Regions from separate parts of the Citricoccus alkalitolerans genome, predicted to be linked through region 1. Evidence: riboswitches for the same ligand, from Rfam matches in the RefSeq annotation. Region 1 holds a riboswitch; each other region holds the start of a gene.
What was found. Region 1 has a riboswitch for S-adenosylmethionine ahead of ABD134_RS10105 (LLM class flavin-dependent oxidoreductase). Riboswitches for the same ligand answer to the same signal wherever they lie in the genome.
Positions count from the first base shown of each region.

Region 2: linked by a shared signal. The riboswitch ahead of ABD134_RS06480 (acyl-CoA dehydrogenase family protein) and the one ahead of ABD134_RS10105 (LLM class flavin-dependent oxidoreductase) in region 1 are both predicted to bind S-adenosylmethionine.
Region 3: linked by a shared signal. The riboswitch ahead of ABD134_RS01420 (O-acetylhomoserine aminocarboxypropyltransferase/cysteine synthase family protein) and the one ahead of ABD134_RS10105 (LLM class flavin-dependent oxidoreductase) in region 1 are both predicted to bind S-adenosylmethionine.
Region 4: linked by a shared signal. The riboswitch ahead of ABD134_RS11030 (flavin reductase family protein) and the one ahead of ABD134_RS10105 (LLM class flavin-dependent oxidoreductase) in region 1 are both predicted to bind S-adenosylmethionine.

Region 1 is NZ_BAAALH010000002.1:921,707-926,655, forward strand. It holds gene sigK (ECF RNA polymerase sigma factor SigK) at 1-509, shown strand, start outside; gene ABD134_RS10100 (anti-sigma factor) at 506-1,339, shown strand; SAM riboswitch class I at 1,467-1,558, shown strand; gene ABD134_RS10105 (LLM class flavin-dependent oxidoreductase) at 1,623-3,026, shown strand; gene ABD134_RS10110 (hypothetical protein) at 3,236-3,769, opposite strand; gene ABD134_RS10115 (winged helix DNA-binding domain-containing protein) at 3,975-4,949, shown strand, end outside.
Region 2 is NZ_BAAALH010000002.1:120,511-125,459, forward strand. It holds gene ABD134_RS06470 (LLM class flavin-dependent oxidoreductase) at 1-932, opposite strand, end outside; gene ABD134_RS06475 (acyl-CoA dehydrogenase family protein) at 964-2,238, opposite strand; gene ABD134_RS06480 (acyl-CoA dehydrogenase family protein) at 2,235-3,608, opposite strand; SAM riboswitch class IV at 3,701-3,815, opposite strand; gene cynS (cyanase) at 3,980-4,417, opposite strand; gene ABD134_RS06490 (formate/nitrite transporter family protein) at 4,432-4,949, opposite strand, start outside.
Region 3 is NZ_BAAALH010000001.1:326,006-330,954, forward strand. It holds gene ABD134_RS01410 (CPBP family intramembrane glutamic endopeptidase) at 1-644, shown strand, start outside; gene ABD134_RS01415 (VOC family protein) at 738-1,394, opposite strand; SAM riboswitch class IV at 1,598-1,712, shown strand; gene ABD134_RS01420 (O-acetylhomoserine aminocarboxypropyltransferase/cysteine synthase family protein) at 1,794-3,158, shown strand; gene metX (homoserine O-acetyltransferase MetX) at 3,175-4,296, shown strand; gene ABD134_RS01430 (class I SAM-dependent methyltransferase) at 4,349-4,949, opposite strand, start outside.
Region 4 is NZ_BAAALH010000002.1:1,129,183-1,134,131, forward strand. It holds gene ABD134_RS11010 (Ig-like domain-containing protein) at 1-589, opposite strand, end outside; gene ABD134_RS11015 (aldo/keto reductase family protein) at 814-1,818, opposite strand; gene ABD134_RS11020 (cold-shock protein) at 1,946-2,149, opposite strand; gene ABD134_RS11025 (RNA-binding S4 domain-containing protein) at 2,400-2,873, opposite strand; gene ABD134_RS11030 (flavin reductase family protein) at 2,970-3,527, opposite strand; SAM riboswitch class IV at 3,601-3,720, opposite strand; gene hisD (histidinol dehydrogenase) at 3,851-4,949, opposite strand, start outside.

The sequences.
Region 1 (4,949 bases):
CCGGAGACCAGGAGGCCTTCGCCGCCTTCTACGATGCCGTGGCTCCCTCAGCCTATGGGCTGGCACAGAAGATCGTGCGTGACGCCGACCTCGCGGCCGACGTGACACAGGAGGCCCTCGTGGATGTGTGGCGCTCTGCAGAGCGCTTCGACCCGGCCCGCGGATCAGTGGTCGGCTGGGTCTGCTCGATCACGCACCGTCGGGCCGTCGACCTCATCCGGTCCACCCAGTCCGGTCGGGACCGGGAGGAACGGGCCGGGGTGGCCGGGTTCGAACGGGACCGGGACGACGTTGCGGAGGCCGTGGAATCAGCGGAGGACCGGGACCGCGTGACGGAATGCCTCGGCACGCTGACTGGTCTGGAGTACGAGGCCGTGACGCAGGCCTACTACGGCGGACTGACCTACCGGCAGGTCGCTGAACGACTCGGGGCCAAACTGGCCACCGTGAAATCCCGGATGCGCAGTGCGCTCCAACGACTACAGGACTGTTTGGGGGTGGGAGCATGACGAACGGAAACGAGAACAAGAACGGGAACGTGATCGACGCCGAGTTGCTCGCCGCCTGGGCCCTGGATGCCGTGGACGAGGGCGAGCGCCGCGCCATCGAGCAGCGGCTCCGCTCAGACCCCGAGCTCCGCGCCCGGGCCGATGCCCTCAACAGCACCGTCGCCCGCCTGGCGGTGAGCACACCGGCTGAGCCTCCCGCCGATCTGCGGGACCGTGTCCTCTCGGCCGTGGCAGGGCCCGAGCAGGGCGCCCGGTCCGCTGCGGACGGCGACGCCTCGCCCCTGGCGGCCCACGGAGCAGCCGGCTCCAGTGCTGGCGCCGAGCGAGCCGGCATCTCTGATCTGGACAGTCACCGTGCCCGACGCCGGCCGGCCGCGCGCCGCTGGTGGGTGGGGGCGGTCTCGGCCGCCGCGGCTGCCGCCGTCGCCGTGGCCGTGGTGGTGAGCCAGCCGTGGGCTCCCACGGGTGGAGTGACCGAGGGCGATCAGCTCACGGCGATCGAGCAGATCCTGCAGGTGGACGGGGCCGAGCGGCTGGAATCCCCGGTGACCGGCGGAGGCGAGATCGAAGTGGCCCGGGCCCCGTCCGGTGAGACCGTGCTGGCCGCGCGGGGACTGCCGGAACCGGCGGAGGGCCGCGACTATCAGATGTGGACGATCCAGGGTGAGACGGCTCCCCAGCCGGCTGGCCTGTTGGAGGTCCAGGACGGCCTCGCCCTCGTGCGGATGCAGGACGTGCCGGCGGATGCCGCGCTCGCCGTCACGGTGGAACCGGCCGGAGGGTCCGAGGCACCGACCACGGATCCGATCGTGGTCCTCGCCTCGAGCTGACAGAAGGCCGCCATCCCGGTGTGAGGGCAGAGATGGGTACTCATCTCTGCCTCACAGCGGAAGGGCTGGGTGACTCCGCGTGAACCTCGGTTGGGGTCGCGCCCGGAGGTGTGGTGCAATCGATGGGTACCCATCCAGAGCGGCCGAGAGATCTGGCTCGATGACGCCGCAGCAACCACCGGGCAACCGGACAGGTGCTACCGCCAGGACCGATGGAAGGAGCATCACCGTGTCTGTCCCCAGCAACGAGAACGTCCATGGAACGAGCCATCTCCCCGAGGGCGTGCCCACCACCGCCGCCGGCAAGCGTGAGATCCTCTTCAACGCCTTCGACATGAACTGTGTGGCCCACCAGTCACCCGGCCTGTGGCGCCACCCCGAAGACCGCGCCCGCGACTACAACACCCTGGGCTACTGGACGGGATTGGCCCAGACCCTGGAACAGGGCCTGTTCGATGGCCTCTTCATCGCCGACGTGCTCGGGCCCTATGACGTCTACAACTCCTCCGACGAGGCCACCCTCAAGGCCGGCACGCAGGTGCCGGTCAACGACCCGATGCTCGTGGTCCCGCCGATGGCCGCTGTCACCAAGAATCTGACCTTCGGGGTCACCGCCGGCACCGCCTACGAGCACCCCTACCCGTTCGCCCGCCGCCTGGCCACCCTAGACCACCTGACCGAGGGCCGCGTGGGCTGGAACGTGGTGACCGGCTACCTGCCCTCCGCCGCCATCAACATGGGCCAGGAAGACCAGATGGAGCACGACGAGCGGTACAACCACGCGGACGAATACCTCGACGTGGTCTACAAGCTCCTCGAAGGCTCCTGGGAGGACGACGCGGTCGTCAACGACAAGGAGTCCGGGGTCTTCATCGACCCGTCCAAGGTCCACCGGATCGAGCACGAGGGCACCTACTTCAAGACCCCCGGCATCGCCTTCACCGAGCCCAGCCCGCAGCGCACCCCGGTGATCTACCAGGCCGGCGCCTCCACGCGCGGTCGAGCCTTCGCCGGAAAGCACGCCGAGGCCGTGTTCATCAACTCACCCACCGACGAGATGATCAAGGGCACTGCCGCCAAGATCCGCCAGGGGGCGGTCGAGGCCGGCCGCGATCCCTACGACATCCGCATCATGTCCATGCAGACCATCGTCACGGGCGCCACCGACGAGGAGGCGCGCGCCAAGTACGAGGAACTGACGCAGTACATCGACGTGGAGGGCGGACTGGTCCTGATGTCCGGCTGGATGGGTATCAACCTGGCCGAGTTCGAGCTCGACGAGCCGATCGGGGACGTCAAGTCCAACGCCATTCAGTCCACCGTGGAGACCTTCCAGAAGGCCTCGGGTGACGCCGGGTCCGTGTGGACCGTGCGCAGACTGGCCGAATGGGTCGGCGTGGGCGGCTTCGGCCCCGTCATCGTCGGCTCCGGTGCGACCGTGGCCCGGGAACTGGCGCGCATCCAGGACGAGACCGATGTGGACGGTTTCAACCTCGCCTACCACATCACCCCCGGCACCTTCGAGGATGTCGTCGAGTACGTGGTCCCCGAACTGCAGCAACTCGGCCGCTACAAGACCGAGTACGCCGAGGGCACCATGCGCCACAAGCTCTTCGGGCGCGGAGACCACCTGCCGCAGAACCACTACGGCTCGTCCTTCGCCCTGCGGAACCGCGCCGCTGTCTGAGAGGTGCGGGGGCCGGCGTCGGGCCGACGGTCAGCCCCGCCCCGGCCCGTTGAGCCTGGAGGGATTCACGCCCTGGGTGTCCCCTGGAGTGAATCCCTCCAGACTCAACCGTGAGGGCACGTGAGACCGTGGCGGCAACCGGGTATGCAGGAACCCCGGCCCCCTGAAGCGGGGGCCGGGGTTCCGGTGCGTGGTGGGACGGTGCCGGATCAGTAGCGGTCCGGTCCGCCGCCCTCGGTCTCGAGGGACTGCGACGGATCGGAGAGCACGTCGCCGGAGGCGTCCTTGACGTTGGTGTCCCCGCTCGAGGCATTCGCATCGGAACCGGTGGCCGGGGTGCTGGAGTCCTTGGTGACGGATGTGTCACCGGAGGCGTGCTTGCCGGCGGACCTGTCCGCGGCGGAGGAGGCCTTGTCAGCCAGGTTCTGAGCCGCGGAGGAACCCTTGTCAGCCATGGTGTGGGCGGCGCTGTTGGCCTTCTCGGACAGCCCGGGTGCCTTGTCCTTCAGGGCATCCGTGGCCTTGTCCGCCAGGCCGGCGGCCTTGTCCGCCATCGCGGGTGCCTGGTCCTTCACGGCGGTGGTGGCCTTCTGGGTCGCCTTCTGCACCTGGTCCTGAGTCTTCGGGTCATTCCAGAAGCTCTGCGCGTTCTTGGCGAACTTGTCGAGGTTCTTGCGTCCTTCGCGGCTGCCCAGGAGATATCCGAGGGCCGCGCCGATGCCGAGGGTGATCAATCGTTTCATGTCGTCTCCTTTGTGGCGTCTGCCCGTGGCGGGGTGACCGCTCGGGTATGCCCCGAGTCTTCACCGCGGGCGGAGTCAGGTCAATCGGTGCACAGCCTGGCGCCGGGGGATTCACAGCTTTTCCTCAGGCATGGCGTCGAGCCCGGTGCGGAGCGGCGCTGCTGTCCGGACGCCGTGGCACACTGTCCCCAGCGAAGGAGGGGACATGATGATTCTCAGCTCCGAACAGGTGGCACGGATGCGGTTGATCTCCCAGGGGCTGGTCGAGCCGCTGGCCACTGCCGTCGAGGCGGCGCGATGGCTGACGTGCACCCAGGGCCAGGACTACCCGGGTTCCACTGTGTCCCTGGCCCTGCGCAGTGTGGGCCGGTCCACCGCGGCGGTCCGCGAGGCCTATGACGCGGGGCGCATCGTCCGGTCCTGGCCGATGCGTGGCACCCTGTTCGCCGTGGCGGCCGAGGACCTCGGCTGGATTCTGGACCTCACCGCGGCCCAGACATTGAAGGCGAGCGAACGGCGCCGCCAGGAGCTCGGTCTGGACACGGGCGTACTCGAACGGGCCGAGGCGGTAGCACTCCAGACCCTGTCCGGTCCGGGACTGACCCGCTCCGGACTGCTGGAACGATTCACCCAGGAGGGACTGCCTGTGAACGAGGGGCGCGGATACCACCTGATCTTCTTCCTCGCCCTGCGCGGGGTGCTGTGTTTCGGCCCCACCGAGGGGCGGGAACAACGCATCGTGCTGGCCACGGAGTGGATCGGCTCCGCAGTACGGGCGCCGGGGGCCACGCCAGAGCGGCTGCCCGGTCCAGGGCGAGACCGGGAGGACGGGGTTCGCGACCTGCTGCTGCGCTACCTGCGCTCCCACGGCCCGGCCACCGTGGAGGACTTCTGCTGGTGGTCCAAGATCGGCAAGACTCAGGCTCGGGCGGCACTGGAAGACCTCCAACCGGACCTGCTCTCCGCCGACGTGGACGGACGGAAGCACTGGATGCTCCCGGACCTGCCGGACCGTCAGGCAGAGAGGGCCCGGGCCACCGCCGCACCGATTCTGCTGCCCGGATTCGACGAGATCGTCCTCGGCTACCAGGATCGGTCCGCGGTGTTGACCAGGGATGAGGAGGCACGCGTGGTCCCCGGGCGCAACGGGGTGTTCAAGGGCACGGTGCTGCACCGCGGC
Region 2 (4,949 bases), 800 kb from region 1:
TTGCGCTGGGCCTCCTCCTCGGTGTCCCCGATCACGAAGCTGAGCCCCTGGTAGAACGTGATGTCCTCCGGTGCCCGGCCGGCCTCCACGGCTCGGCGCCGGGTGTCCTCGATCTGCTGGCGGGCCACGTCCGGAGTGGTCGCGATGATGAACACGGCCTCGGCGTTGCGGGCGGCGAAGTCACGGCCGGAGGCCGAGGACCCTGCCTGGAACAGCACCGGCGTGCGCTGCGGGGACGGAGAGGGTAGGTGTGGGCCCTCCACCGAGTAGCGCTCGCCCACATGGTGGATCTTGTGTACCTTCTCCGGGTCCGAGTAGCGCGAACCCGCTCGGTCCTTGACCACCGCATCCTCGTCCCAGGAGCCCTCCCACAGCTTGTAGGCGACGTCGATGTACTCCGCGGCCCAGCGGTAGCGCTCGGCGTGGTCGGTCAGCCGCGGCAGGCCGAAGTTGCGCGAGCCGTTGTCCTGGGTGCCCGTGACGATGTTCCAGGCGATGCGCCCGCCGGAGAGGTGGTCCAGGGTGGACAGCTGGCGGGCGAACTGGAACGGGTGGGACTGGAACACGTTCGAGGTGGTGGCCAGGCCGATGTGCTCGGTGACCACGGCGAGCGCCCCGAGCAGCACGGTCGGATCGTTGGAGGGGATCTGCAGACCTTCGTTGACGTACACGGAATAGTCCGCGTCGGCATCACCGTAGTGGCCCACCACGTCCGCGAAGAACATCGCGTCGAACTTCGCCGTCTCCAGGGTCTTCGCCAGGTTGATCCACGTGTTGACGTCCGTGAACTCGGTCTGGCCGGCATCCTCCCGGCGCCACTGGCCGTGGTGGATGTGGCTGGTGGTGTTCATGACGAAGGCGTTGAAGCGCAAGGGGCGCGGCGTGGTGTGGGCGGGGGTGGTGCGGCCGGGGGCCGGATTCTCGTTGCTCATGGGGACTCCTGATTGCGGAACGGGTTCGTGCTCACTGCTCGTTCGGCACGGAGCCGATGCGGTAGGAACGGGCCGGCGGGGTGGCGTTGACCTCCCAGTCCCCGACGAGGCGGGACCGGTAGATCAGGGGGTTGTGGTTGGCCAGCACGCGGGCATTCCGCCAGTGGCGGTCCAGCCGCTTCGACTGGCTCAGGGCAGAGGCCCCGCCCACCTCGAACAGGTGGGTGGCCGCGGCCAGGACGTTCTTCGCGATGACCTGCTGGGCCTGGTAGACACGGATGTAAAGGGCATTGGTGTCCTCCTCCGGCAGGACCTCTCCGGCGGCCTCCCGTCCGAGCACGCCGCCCAGCGCGGAGACCACGGAGTCGAAGGCGGCCCGTGCGGCGAACGCGGCGGAGGAGAGCTCGCCCACCACTTGGAGCACCTGGGAATCGTCCCGCGGCAGCTCCGCGGTCCCGTGGCTGAAGGAACGACGCCGGCCGCGGACGTACTCGCTGACGTCCCGCACGATGGCCTCGGCGATGCCGGTCAGCGCCGCGAGGTGCAGGAACTGCCAGCTGGCCTGGCCGGTGGCGACACGGGTGCCGTCATCCAGACCACCGGTGTAGACCTCCTCGGCCTCGACCGGCGTGCCGTGGAACACCGTGGTGCCGGAGGCGGTGAGCTGCTGGCCGAAGCCATCCCAGTCGTCCAGCCTCGAGATCCCGGGTGCGTCCACGGGCACCGTGGCGGCGATCTCCTCACCGTGGGCATCCACCGCTGCCACGATGATCCAATCCGCGTAGAGGGTCCCGGTCGAGTAGTACTTGGTGCCGTTGAGCCTCCAGGTGCTCTCGGCGTCCTGGGCCAACGTGGTGGTGCCCTCCCCCACCGCGTTGTTGATCTCCGTGATGGCGTTGCCGACCACCGCCCCGGCTCCGAGGCGGCGCAGCCACCGGTCCCGGAACGCCGGGTCCGGGTGTCCCAGCACGTTCTCCTGGTTGATCAGGTGTGCGCGCAGTGCCTGGACGAGGTTCGAGTCCGCCGCCGCCAGCTCCACGATCAGCTGGGCCTGCTCCTCGAAGGAGAGTCCGGCGCCGCCGTACTCCACCGGCACCCGCAGGGAGGTGAACCCTGCCGCGGCCAGTCGCCGGACGGCGTCGCGGTCGATGATGTGCTCGGCCTCCCGCTGCGCGGCGCTGTCCGCGATGGCGGCGAACTCCGGGGCCAGCCGCTCGCGGAGGGCCCGGTAGGACCGGCCGGACGGTTCGCCTCCGGTGGACGCGCTGGTGGCGGCGGTGGTGCGCTCGGTGGTGGTGGTCATCATGCTCCCTCGGTGGTGGATGTGGCAGCGGCCTCAGGGGCAGCGGAATTGCGGGCCGTGGAGTGGAACGGCGGGATGGCGCCGTTGACCCGGTAGTCGCCCACGGCTTGGGTGCGGTAGACCAGCGGGGTGTGGCTGGCGACCGTCCGGGCGTTGAGCCAGTGCTGGTGCAGCTGCCGGCTGGCATCCGTGGCAGAGGCCCCGCCGGACTCGAAGATCTGGTTGGTGGCCTCCAGGATCAGATCGGACACCACGAGTGACGCCTCTGACAACGCGATGTTGGCCCGGGCGTGGGCCTGGACCACCACCGGGTCCTCCAGGTCGCTGTGCCCCCGGACCTGGAGGTAAGACTCCTCCACCACGGCCGCGGTGCCGCGCACGATGTGCCGGGCCGAGCTCACCTTGGAGGAGACGGCACCGATGACCTGGTGCACCAGCGGGTCCTCCGCCGGCGTCTCCGCCGTGGCGTGGTCATAGGTACGACGCCGGCCCCGGACGAACGTGGTGATCTCGGCCAGCGCGGTGGCCCCGATCCCGGCCTGCGTGGCCGCCAGCACGATCCACAGGACGGTGTAGGCCAGCACGCCCGTGGGGACGTTGAACTCCTGGGTCCGCTGGGCCCGCACGGGGACGTGGTCCAGGGTGGTGGTGCCGGAGGCGGTGAGCCGCTGGCCGAAGCCGTTCCAGTCGTCGATGCGCTGCACCCCGGGATCGCGGGCGTCGATGATCGCGAAGACCGGGCCGTCCTCCTCGAGCCCTGGCGGGACCGCGGAGACCAGCAGGTAGTCGGCGAAGATCGCCCCGGTGGAGTAGAACTTGTCACCCGTCAGGCGGGCCACCTCCGTGGTGCCGGTGGCGGCGGCCGCCTGCACGGTGTCCGAGTCCGCATCGATCCAGTGCACGGGGCGCCGGCCCGCAGACGGGGGCAACTCCACCAGGGCATTGCCGAAGATCTTCCCCGAGGCGACCTCGGCCAACCACCACTCGGAGACCGCGCCCTGGGACTCGTTCTCGTGCTGCTCGGTGAACATGAAATGCCCGTGCAGCGCCTGGGGCAGGTTGGAATCGGCGGCGGCGAGATCCACCAGCAGGTCGGCCAGTTGCGGCAGGCTCGCGCCGATGCCCCCGTGGTCGCGGCCGAGCCGCACTCGGGTGAACCCCGCGCCGCGGAGGTGCTCTATGGCCGCGAACGCCAACTCGTGGTCCTGCTCTCGCTGTGCCGAGCCCGCAGCGATGGCCGCGAAGACGGGGGCGAAGTGCTCGGTGAGCTGGGCGTCCGTCGGTCCGGAGGGGCCGATGTCCGCCCGCAGCTCCTCGAAGGTGGGCAGTCCGGTCGGCACGGTGCGGTGTTCGAGGTGGGTGGTGTCCGTCATGGGTGTCCCCGTCGTCCATGGCACACCGGAATGGCGTTGGCCCGGAACACGGCGTCGACATAGCCTGGCGGCCGGGACACGTCTTCACGGTGGTGCCGTACTTGCCCCGCGGTGGTCCCCGGAGGCCGAATCATCACCTGGAGCACCCCACTACGGAGAGAGGGTTGCCGTCCGGCCAGCCAGGGCTTAGCACCGGATCTCGTGATTCTGATGTCGACCCTAGGCAGTCAGCACGTGGCCGCCAAGCCTCGGGTCATGTTCAGCGGCCTGGCGTCATCTGGGCCCGTTTCCGTGCCGATGTGCCGCCCCGACCGTCCTGGGCCGCCCCAGATGACGGTCTGTGACGGCCGGTGACGGAAGGGGCGGCCCGGTCACCAGCGGTAGTCCAGGAACTTGCCATCCAAGGTGATGACCACGCGGTCGCCGTCCACATCGGCACGGCGGGCAACGTCTGCCTTGAAGTTGATGGCGCTCATGATGCCGTCCCCGAACTCCTCGTGGATCAGGGCCTTCAGCGCCGGCCCGTAGACCGACATGGCCTCCATCAGTCGATAGATCGTGGGGTCGTTCATCACGGCCGGGTCGCTGCCCCGGTTCGGCTGTTGCTGCAGGCTCTCAGCCACGTCGTCGCCCAGACCGAGCATCTCGACCACGACGCCGGCCTGGGCCGCGGTCATCGGGTGCTGTCCCAGCAGCGCGGCCGTGGTCCACACCGGTGCGGCTCCGATGGCGGCCGCGAGGCCGGCCCAGGTGAGACCGGCACGGATGCGTGCGGCATTGACGAGGTCGGCAGCGTGCGCCTTATGCATGATGGGGTCCATGGTCAGCGGCTCACGGCGTGGTCGGGCAGGGCCGGCAGCTTCGGCTGACGCTTGGCCGCCGTACGGTAGTGGGTGGCGTAGAGCGTCAGGCCCACGAAGGAGAGGCCACCCACGAGGTTGCCGAGCACGGTCGGGATCTCGTTCCAGACGAGGTAGTCCATGATGGAGAACTCACCGCCCAGCATGAGGCCCGCCGGGAAGAGGAACATGTTGACGATGGAGTGCTCGAATCCCATGTAGAAGAAGAGCATGACCGGCATCCACATGATCAGGGCCTTGCCCACGACGTCCTTGGCCAGGAAGGCCGCGACCACACCGGTCGAGACCATCCAGTTGCAGAGCACGCCGCGGATGAAGAGCGTCAGCATGCCACCCGCGCCGTATTCGGCATAGCCGACGGTTCTCCCCTCGCCGATGGAGCCGATCTGCTGGGCCACCTCGTTCGGCGGGGTGTGGAAGCCGTAGGTCATGGTTACCACCATCATGACGGCCACCAGGAAGGCTCCGGCGAAGTTGCCGA
Region 3 (4,949 bases), on a different contig from region 1:
TGCTGGATATCGGTTTCGCACTGGTCCCGGTGCTGCTGGTACTGCACCTGGTATGGATCCGGGGACGCAACCCGCTCCGCACCTTCGGCCTGGACTTCCGCCGCCCGGGCCGGGATGTGGGCCTCGGCGTCGGGCTGTTCCTGGCGATCGGCCTCGGAACTTTGGCGGTCTACGCGGCCGGACGGGCCACCGGCGTCACCACGGCCATCGTCGGCAGCGCGCTGAACGAGTACTGGTGGAGCACCCCGGTGCTGCTGTTCTCCGCCCTGCGGCACGGGTTGCTGGAGGAGGTCATCGTCGTGGCGTGGCTCTTCGACCGCCTCGGCTACGTGCAGCAGCTGCGAGCGGGGCTTGATCCGAGCCGGCCCGGCAGTGAGGGCGGGCTACGAGTGTGGGGGAGCGGCGCCGTCGTGCCCTTGCATCCCGTCACCGTGCTGGTGGCCTGCGCCGTCCTACGAGGGGCCTATCACCTCTACCAGGGGGTGGGCCCGGGAATCGGCAATCTGCTCATGGGGCTGGTGTTCGGCGCGGTCTACCTGAGGTACCGGCGGGTGATGCCGCTGGTGATCGCGCACTTCCTCCTGGATGCCGCGGGATTCATGGCCTACCCGTTGCTGGCGGCGGCGGGCCTGTTCGGCACCTGAGGCTCGGCTCCGGCACCTGATCCCGACTCTCAGTCGACTTGGGGTGGGTGTTCGACGAAGACTCCCACCCCAACTCAACTGAACGTGACAGAACTACAGGGTGATGGTGCCCTTGGGGGTCTCGAAGGTGACCTCGAGGATTCCGGGGGTGCCGGAGGGTGATTCGAAGACCACGTTGAGGTCCTCGACCTTCTCCTCCGGATCGTCCAGGCCCAACCAGCCGCGGACCCGATCGCGGGAGCCGGCGATCGTGATGGAGGACAGCTCAGCCTGAGGTGTGTGGGCCTGCGAGGGGTGCAGTTCCTCGGTGCCCTCATCCCAGCGCAGGAGGTATGGGACCTGTGGGTCGGCGATGAGGCCCTTGATGCCGATCTGGCGCCACGTGAGTTCGCGGCCGTCCGGGAACTTCCGGTTGCCGGGCACGGACTGGCGCTCCAGGCGCTCCTCGAACGGCGCGAGGTCGTCCACGGTGACACACCAGCCCATCCAGCCGCCGCCCATCTCGGAGCGGGCGCGGACGGCCTGGCCGAACGGGGCCTTCTCGGAGGAGGGGTGGTCCAGGACCTCGACCACCTCGAGGTACTGGCGGTTGCGTAGCGGGAAGATCGCGTTGCGCGTGCCGAAGCGGGGATGGACACCGCCCTTGACGCGCTCGATGCCGAGCGTTTCGGCGAGGCGATCCACCGTGGCGGCGAGTCCTTCTTCGGGTCCAACGGCGTACGAGACGTGATCCAGGCGCATCATGCCCATATCGTCGCACTTTCTTCAGTCACGGACCGGTTAGGTTAACCTCACTTGAAATGTGGCCGAAGTCACAGGTCTGACTGCCGCCTGGTGCCGGGTGCCGGCGTCCGTCAAGGTGGTGGCCACCCGGGCCCCGCTGTGAGGCGCAATGCGACGTTCCAGGGTGGTCGGGGATGAAACCCCGGAGCCGATCTGGCAGACTTGAGGAAGGTCATGAGTGCCAGCATCAAGCCCCGGCTTGCTGGCCGGCAACCCTCCAGCTCGCGGTGGGGTGCCCCGGGTGAGGACCAGGCAGGTGCCAACCGGCACCGGCAAGCGCGGGCCACCACGCCGCGTCGGGTTGCTGGACGATGTCCGTGCCCGCCGGCACCACGCAGGTGGCCCTGAACTGACAGGAGCCGTCACATGACTGACACCCCCAACAGCACCCCGAACACCGAAGCCGCCGCCGATCCGGCCCAGTGGGGCTTCGAGACCCGCCAGGTCCATGCCGGGATCCCGGAGGAGAACCCCTACGGCGCCACCGTGTTGCCGATCATCCAGTCGAACTCGTTCGACTTCCCCTCTGCCGAGGTCGCCGCGGACCGCTTCGCACTGAAGGACCTCGGCCCGATCTATTCCCGCATCGGCAACCCCACCCAGGAGGCCGTGGAGGGCAAGATCGCCGCCCTGGAGGGCGGAGTCGGGGCCCTGCTGCTGGCCTCGGGTCAGGCCGCCACCACCTTCTCCATCCTCAACCTCGCGGGTGCGGGGGACCACGTCGTCGTATCGGCCTCGCTGTACGGCGGCACGCAGAACCTGTTCAAGCACACGTTGGCCAAGATCGGCATCAGCACCACCTTCGTGCAGGACCCGGACAGCCCGGCTGCGTGGAAGAACGCCATCCAGGACAACACCAAGGCCCTGTTCGGCGAGACCCTCGGCAACCCCCGCGGGGACGTGCTGGACATCCGCGCCGTCGCCGACGTGGCCCACGAGGCAGGGGTGCCGCTGATCGTGGACAACACCCTGGCCACCCCGTACCTGCTGCGCCCGATCGAGCACGGGGCGGACATCGTGGTCCACTCCGCCACCAAGTACCTCGGCGGCCATGCCGCGGCCATGGGCGGTGTGATCGTGGACGGCGGCACCTTCGACTTCGCCGCCCAGCCGGAGCGCTTCCCCGGCTTCAACACCCCGGATGAGAGCTACAACGGGATCGTCTTCGCCCGTGACCTCGGGGTGGACGGCATCCTCGGCGCCAATCTGGCCTTCGTGCTCAAGGCGCGGGTCCAGTTGCTGCGCGACTACGGCAGCGCGATCAGCCCCTTCAGCGCCTTCCTCCTCAACCTGGGGCTCGAGACGTTGTCCCTACGTATGGAGCGTCACGTGGCGAACGCCCGCCAGGTGGCCGAGTACCTGGATGGGCACGCCCTCGCCGAGACCGTCATCTACCCGGGTCTGGCCTCGAGCCCGTGGCACGAGCGCGCCAAGCACTATCTGCCGCAGGGCCCGGCGGGCTTCGTCTCCTTTGAGATCGCCGGCGGTCGCGAGGCCGGGGCCCGGTTCGTGGACGCACTGCGCCTGCACCACCACGTGGCCAACATCGGTGACGTCCGCTCACTCGTCATCCACCCGGCGTCCACCACGCACTCCCAACTCACCGAGGAGGAGCAGCGTGCCGCCGGCGTGACCCCCGGCCTGGTCCGCCTGTCTGTGGGCGTGGAGAGCATCGAGGACATCTTGGCCGATCTTGACAACGGCTTTGCCGCGGCCGACGTGAGCGCCTAGGTCCGGAGATATTCGCATGACCACCACCACCCCCCAGCCGACCGCCACGGACCTGCCCGAGGGTGGCCCGCACACCCAGCGCATCGGCGCCCTGGACTTCGAGACCGGTGGGCACCTGCCGGAGGCGGAGATCGCCTACGAGACCTGGGGCAGGCTCAACGCCGAGAAGTCGAACGCCGTGCTGGTGCTGCATGCCCTGACCGGGTCCACGCACGTGGCCGCCTCCTCCGGTGATCCGGAGGAGGGCTGGTGGGAGGGCGTCGTCGGCCCCGGTTGCGCCATCGACACCAACACCTGGTTCGTGATCGCCCCGAACATCCTCGGCGGTTGTTACGGGAGTACCGGACCGTCCTCGCTGGACCCGGAGGGCGCCCCCTGGGGCTCCCGCTTCCCGTTCACCACCATCCGCGATTCCGTCCATGCCGAGGCGCGGCTGGCCGACGCGCTGGGCATCGAGCGCTTCCAGGCGGTGATCGGCGGCTCCATGGGAGGCGCCCGCGCCCTGGAGTGGGCCGCTGCCTACCCCGACCGTGTGGCCGGTATGGCCGTCATCGCCTGCGGCGCGCACTCGACCGCCGAGCAGATCGCGTTCGCCCAGGCACAGGTGCAGTCCATCACCCTGGACCCGAACTTCCGCGGCGGAGACTACTACCCGGGCCCGACGCCGGACGGCGGCCTGGGCATCGCCCGCAAGATCGCGCACATCACCTACCGGTCCGAACCGGACATGGTCTCCCGCTTCGGCCGCGCAGCGCAGCCCGAGGAGAACCCGTTCGGCGAGCCGCTCCGGCGGCAGGGGCGCTATCAGATCGAATCGTACCTGGACTACCAGGCAGCCAAGCTGGTCAAGCGCTTCGATGCCAACAGCTACCTGGTGCTGACCGAGGCCCTGATGAGCCACGACGTCTCCCGCGGCCGCGGCTCGGAAGCGGAGGTGCTGGGTTCCATCCGGGTGGCGCCCTTCATAGCCGCCGTCGAGTCCGACCGCCTGTACTTCCCGGGCCAGTCACAGGAGCTCGCCCGCCAGCTGCCCGGTGACGTCCCGGTCCACATGATCGATTCGCCGATCGGGCATGACGGGTTCCTGACGGACCTGGACCAGGTGGCCGCGGAGATGAAGCGCGCCCTCGGGCTGTAGGTTCCGAAGCCGTCGCTTCGAAACCTACAGGGCCGGGGTCTGCGGAGCCGGATCAGTTCAGCCGGGCCACGTAGTACGTGTTGAACGGATCCGTCTCGATGTCCTTGGCCTCGACGCTGGCGAAGCCCGCCTCGGTGACCATCCGCTGCGCCACCTGCCGGCCCCACACGGTGCCCAGGCCGTCGCCGCCGAGCCCGAGGGAGACGCTCATGCAGTGGAACATCGACATGGCGTACAGGTAGCTGGCCCACGGGAGCTCGATGTTGTCCTCCACCTGGCTCTCGGCCTTGATGTCGACCATCAGGAAGACCCCTGCCGGTCGCAGAGAACGGCGGATATTGGCCAAGACCAAGGCAGGATGGGCCTGGTCGTGGATCGCGTCGAAGGCCGTGACGGCGTCGAACCCGCCCACGACGTCCAGCTCAGCCACGTCAAGCACCTCGAACCGCGCATTCGCCAGGCCTCCGGCCGCGGCCTCGTCACGTGCCGTGGCTATGGCCGCTTCGGAGAAGTCGTAGCCGGTGAACCGGCTCGCGGGGTAGGCGGCGGCCATGAGGTTCACTGCGTGGCCGGAACCGCAGCCGACGTCGGCCACGTCGATCCCAAGGGCCAGCCGATCCGGTAGACCATCGACCAGGGGAAGGATACCGTCG
Region 4 (4,949 bases), 210 kb from region 1:
CCGTGGGGGCCGACGTCGGAGCCCGGCTCGGGGTGTCCGACCCGCCAGTCGGCTCCGGGCTGGGCTGCGGGGCGGACGTCGTGGGATCAGGCGTGGGACTCGGGCCCGTCGGGGTGGGCGTGGGAGTGGGGGTCGGAGTGGGGCTCGGCCCGGCCTGCACCAGGATCGAGATCTCGCACTCTGATGTACCGCCCCGGCCATCGTCCGCGGTGACGGTGAGGCCGTCGTTGCCATGGGTGTCGGTGGGAGCCGTGTACGTCACCACGTGACCCTCGACCGAGGCCTCGCCGCCGAGCCAGGATGTCCCCGCGCTCAGGGTGACGGTGTCCCCGTCCGGGTCGAGGACATGTATACGCACGGACTCGGTGTCTCCGGTTTGGGTGACGAGACCGGGACAGTCGATCTCGGGAGGCTGATTGCCACCGGGGGAGGGGGAGGGAGACGGGGAAGACGAGGACCCGGGCGGCGAGGGGGCCGGGGTCGCAGACTGTGTGGGACCCAGGGAGTCGCTGGGCGAGGGCATCGGGCTGGCCCGGGCGGTTCCGACCAGGCCGGCCAGCACCATGAGGATGCCCGCGGTGGTGGCCACGGAGCGTCCGAGGAGCGGGAGTGCTCGACTCGTGGAGGCGTGGTCAGGAGAGCGTCCTACCCTGGTGGTCATGCTCCGGCCCCCGTCGGTTGGCATCTGACCCCGTGTTGCCCGCCCCGTCGAGCAGAACGGGCAACACCGGCTGACTGTGATCATACCGTGATCTTTGCGGATGTCCACATCACGGAAGTGTCACAGTCTGCGTGGGTCATGCCACTACGAGGTCAGGCGGGGCGGCCTTCCGGGACGGACACGAGTGAGGGGTCATCCGTGACGACATGGCCGATGGCCGCGTCGATGGCTCCGAGGGTCGCCTGGTCCAGGGTGAGGTCCAGGGCTTTGACGTTCTCGACGATCTGCTCGGGGCGGGAGGCTCCGACCAGAGCGCCGGCGACGTTGGGGTTGGACAGTACCCAGGCGATGGCGAGCTGGCCCATGGTGGCGCCGAGCCCGTCCGCGATCGGGCGCAGCTTCTGGACGGCGGTGAGGACCTCGTCCGTCATCTTGCTGGCCATCGAACGCGCTCCGCCCTTCTCATCCGCACCGCGGGATCCTTCCGGAGCCTGCTGGCCGGGCAGATACTTTCCGGTGAGGATGCCACCGGCCATGGGGGACCAGACGATCTGGGACAGTCCGAGGTCCTCGCAGGCCGGGACGACCTCGGCTTCGATGACGCGCCACAGCATGGAGTACTGGGGCTGGCTGGAGATGAGCTGGAATCCGAGCTGGGCGGCCATGGCGTGGGCCTCGCGGATCTTGTCCGCCGGCCATTCGGAGACGCCGATGTAGAGGGCCTTGCCGGCGCGGACGATGTCCGCGAATGCCTGCATGGTCTCCTCCAGCGGGGTCTCCACGTCGAAGCGGTGGGCCTGGTAGAGGTCCACGTAGTCCATGTCCAGGCGCTGCAGGGATCCGTTGATGGACTCCATGATGTGTTTGCGGGAGAGGCCGGTGTCATTGTGGCCCTTGGGGCCGGTGGGCCAATAGACCTTGGTGAACACCTCAAGGGACTCGCGGCGTTCGTTCTTCAGCGCCTCACCCAGGACGCTCTCGGCCTTGGTGTTCGCGTAGGTGTCCGCCGTGTCAAAACTGGTGATGCCCTGTGCCAGGGCCTCCTTCACACAGGCATGGGCCGTCTCGTTCTCGACCTGGGAGCCGTGGGTGAGCCAGTTGCCGTAGATGATCTCTGAGATCTTGAGCCCGCTGTGGCCCAGGTAACGAAATTTCATGGTTGTACCCTAGACCGGATTCCGGTGAAGTGGTGCGCTGACATGGCGCGTTGGTCATAGCAAAATGGCCACCGTCCCCGAGGGGATGGTGACCATTCTGCTGCCTGAAGGGTTCAGGCGTACTCGATCAGAGCGGGCGGACTGCCGCAGCCTGCATGCCCTTGGGGCCCTGCTGGGACTCGAACTCGACCTTCTGGTCTTCCTGCAGTTCGCGGAAGCCATTGCCCTCGATGGCGGAGAAGTGAACGAAGATGTCAGCGGACTGATCGTCCGGGGAGATGAAGCCGTAGCCCTTCTCTGCGTTGAACCACTTGACGGTACCGGTAGCCATGATGGGCCCTTTCCTGAGGTTGTAAACCCATCGGTCTTCCGACGGGGGCGAAGCGGCGTGTGCGAAACCGCTTCCTACAACGCCCCGAGCGGCCAGAGGGCCAACCGGTCCGCAGTGGTGACGGACTTACTGCTACTACTACTTCTGAGACACATAATACGGGAGATGCCGCGGAACTGAAGCCCTCAATTTCCTCGGTGCGCATTCTTTTCCCGGTGTTCACCTGAGTCAGTCGCCGCGGTCCCGGACGTCATTCGAGATCGAGGCCGCGGTCAAGACGGTCAATACCGGGTTCTGGGGCGTCACGGCCACGGAGGCGGTCCAGCTGGCGCCGGTCTCGCTTGGTGGGCCGGCCTGCGCCCCGGTCTCGATGGGGCACGGCCAGCAGTTCCCGGGGCACGGGCTCGGGGGAGTGGTCGAGGTAGTGCCGGACTGCCTCGGGAGCTCCGACCCGCTTGGCTACCAGGCCGGTGACCTCCAGGATCCGCTCGCGGCCCGGCAGACGCAACCGGATGGTGTCGCCCGGCTTGACCGGTTGGGCAGCCTTGGCCGGCTGCCCGTTGAGGCGGACGTGACCGGCCCGGCACGCGGTGGTGGCGGCCGAACGGGTCTTATACATGCGTACGCCCCAGAGCCAGGCATCCAGGCGGACCGGGCCGGCCGGCGTCGTGCCCGCGCCTGCGCCCGAGCCGGGACGCCGCGCGGACGGGGTAGCGGAAGGCATGCCGGAAATCCTACCTCCGGACCGGGTGCCGGCCCCGAGGAACACTTTGCGGGCAGAGAACAGTACTCTTCTCTGCCCGCAAAACGAGGAACAGGGCTACTGGTTGCCCTCGGCGGTGCGCAGGTTGCGGAAAGCCGAGCGGTGGAACACGATCGGCTCGTGCTCTGCGGAGTGATCGTGCACGCCGTGCACCTCCAGCAGGACCATGGTGTGGTCACCGGCAGGCAGCTCGGAGTAGACGGTGGTGTCCAGCCACAGGGCGGCGCCGTCCAGGAAGATCGCGCCCTCATCCGTGGACCGGATGTCCAGTCCGGCGAAACGGTCCCCCTCCTTGGAGGCCAACTGACGGCAGACATCGGTGTGGTCCTCGCCGAGGATGGAGATCCCGATCCGCTCGGCCCGCTTCAGCCGGGGCCAGGTGCGGGAGGTGTTCTGGACGGCGAAAGAGACCAGGGCGGGCTCCAGGGACACCCCGACGGTGAAGGACGAGGCCACGAGGCCCTCCTTCACGCCGTTGGCGACTCCGGCAAGCGCGGCCACGCCGGAGGGGAAGTGGGAGAAGGCCGAGCGAAGGGTCTGAACGGACAGGTCTCGATCGAGGTCACTGCCGAGGTTGGTGGTCTGCTGCAGCTCGTGGGTAGCCAGGGCGGTCATGGTGGGTCCTCCGTCCGAAGGCGCATCTGCACGGCGGCACGCCACGGGAGGCTCCCGATCGGCACCAGCAGAAACGCGGTACTTGCCTGCCGGGGCATCCGGTAGGCCGAATCCTCACCTGGAGCACCCCACTACTGCGTGAAGAGGGTTGCCGTCCCGCAAGCCAGGGCTGTAACAGCGGGAACTCGTGATTCTGGGTTCCAGACTAACGACGGACGTCCGGAACGGTCAAAGGGTTTCTCGGACTATGAACCCCCGTGACCATCGCCGCTCGCCCGCACCCGCCTCCCATCCCGGGGGTGCGGCGGCCGTGGAGAAGCAGGTCAGCGGAAGCGCAGGGAGACGGCCTCACCGTGGGCCGGCAGCCCCTCCGCCGTGGACAGGGCGGCGATCTTGGTGTCCAGTTCCTTCAACCCCGTCTCCGTGTAGCGGATGAGTTGCTGCAGGCGCAGGAAGCTCACCGTGTTCAAGCCGGAGGAGTAGCGGGCGGAACCACCGGTGGGCAGCACGTGGTTGGACCCGGAGGAATAGTCGCCCAACGGCACGGGCGAGTGCGGTCCCACGAACACGGCGCCGGCGTTGGTCACCCGGCGAGCCGTCTGCAGGGGGTTCACGGTGTGGACCTCGAGGTGCTCGGCGGCATAGGCATCCGCCACGGCCAGCGCCTCGCCCAGGGTTCCCACCAGCAGGATCCCGGATTGCGGGCCGCCCAGGGCCTGACGGATCTGCTGCTCGTGGAGGCTGCCCGGAACCTGCCGCTCGATCTCGGCCGCCACGTCGCGGGCCAGCTCGGGTGACGTGGTGATGAGCACCGAGCCCGCCATGGGGTCGTGCTCGGCCTGGCTGATGAGGTCAGCGGCCACCCACCGGGCATCGGCGGTGCCGTCCGCCAGCACGGCGATCTCGGTCGGCCCGGCCTCCGCGTCGATGCCGATGGTGCCGAGCAGGGCGCGCTTGGCGGCGGCCACGAAGATGTTGCCCGGCCCCGTGACCATGTCCACGGGGGCACACACGCGAGTGCCGTCGTCGTCCGCCACCCCGTAGGCGAACATGGCCACCGCCTGGGCGCCGCCCGCGGCGTAGACCTCGTCCACGCCGAGCAGGGCGCAGGCCGCGAGGATGACTGGGTGCGGCAGGCCTCCGAAGTCCTTCTGCGGCGGGGAGGCGACCGCGAGCGAGGCGACGCCGGCGGCCTGGGCCGGGACCACATTCATCACCACGGAGGAGGGGTAGACGGCACGGCCGCCCGGGACGTAGAGGCCCACCCGGTTCACCGGGACCCAGCGGTTCTCGACGACGGCCCCCTCCCCGAGCTCCACCTCGGACCCCGCGGGGACCTGGGCGGCATGCACCTTGCGGGCGCGGTCGATGGACTCCTCGAGGGCGGTGCGGACCTCTGGGTCCAGCGACTCGAGCGCCTCG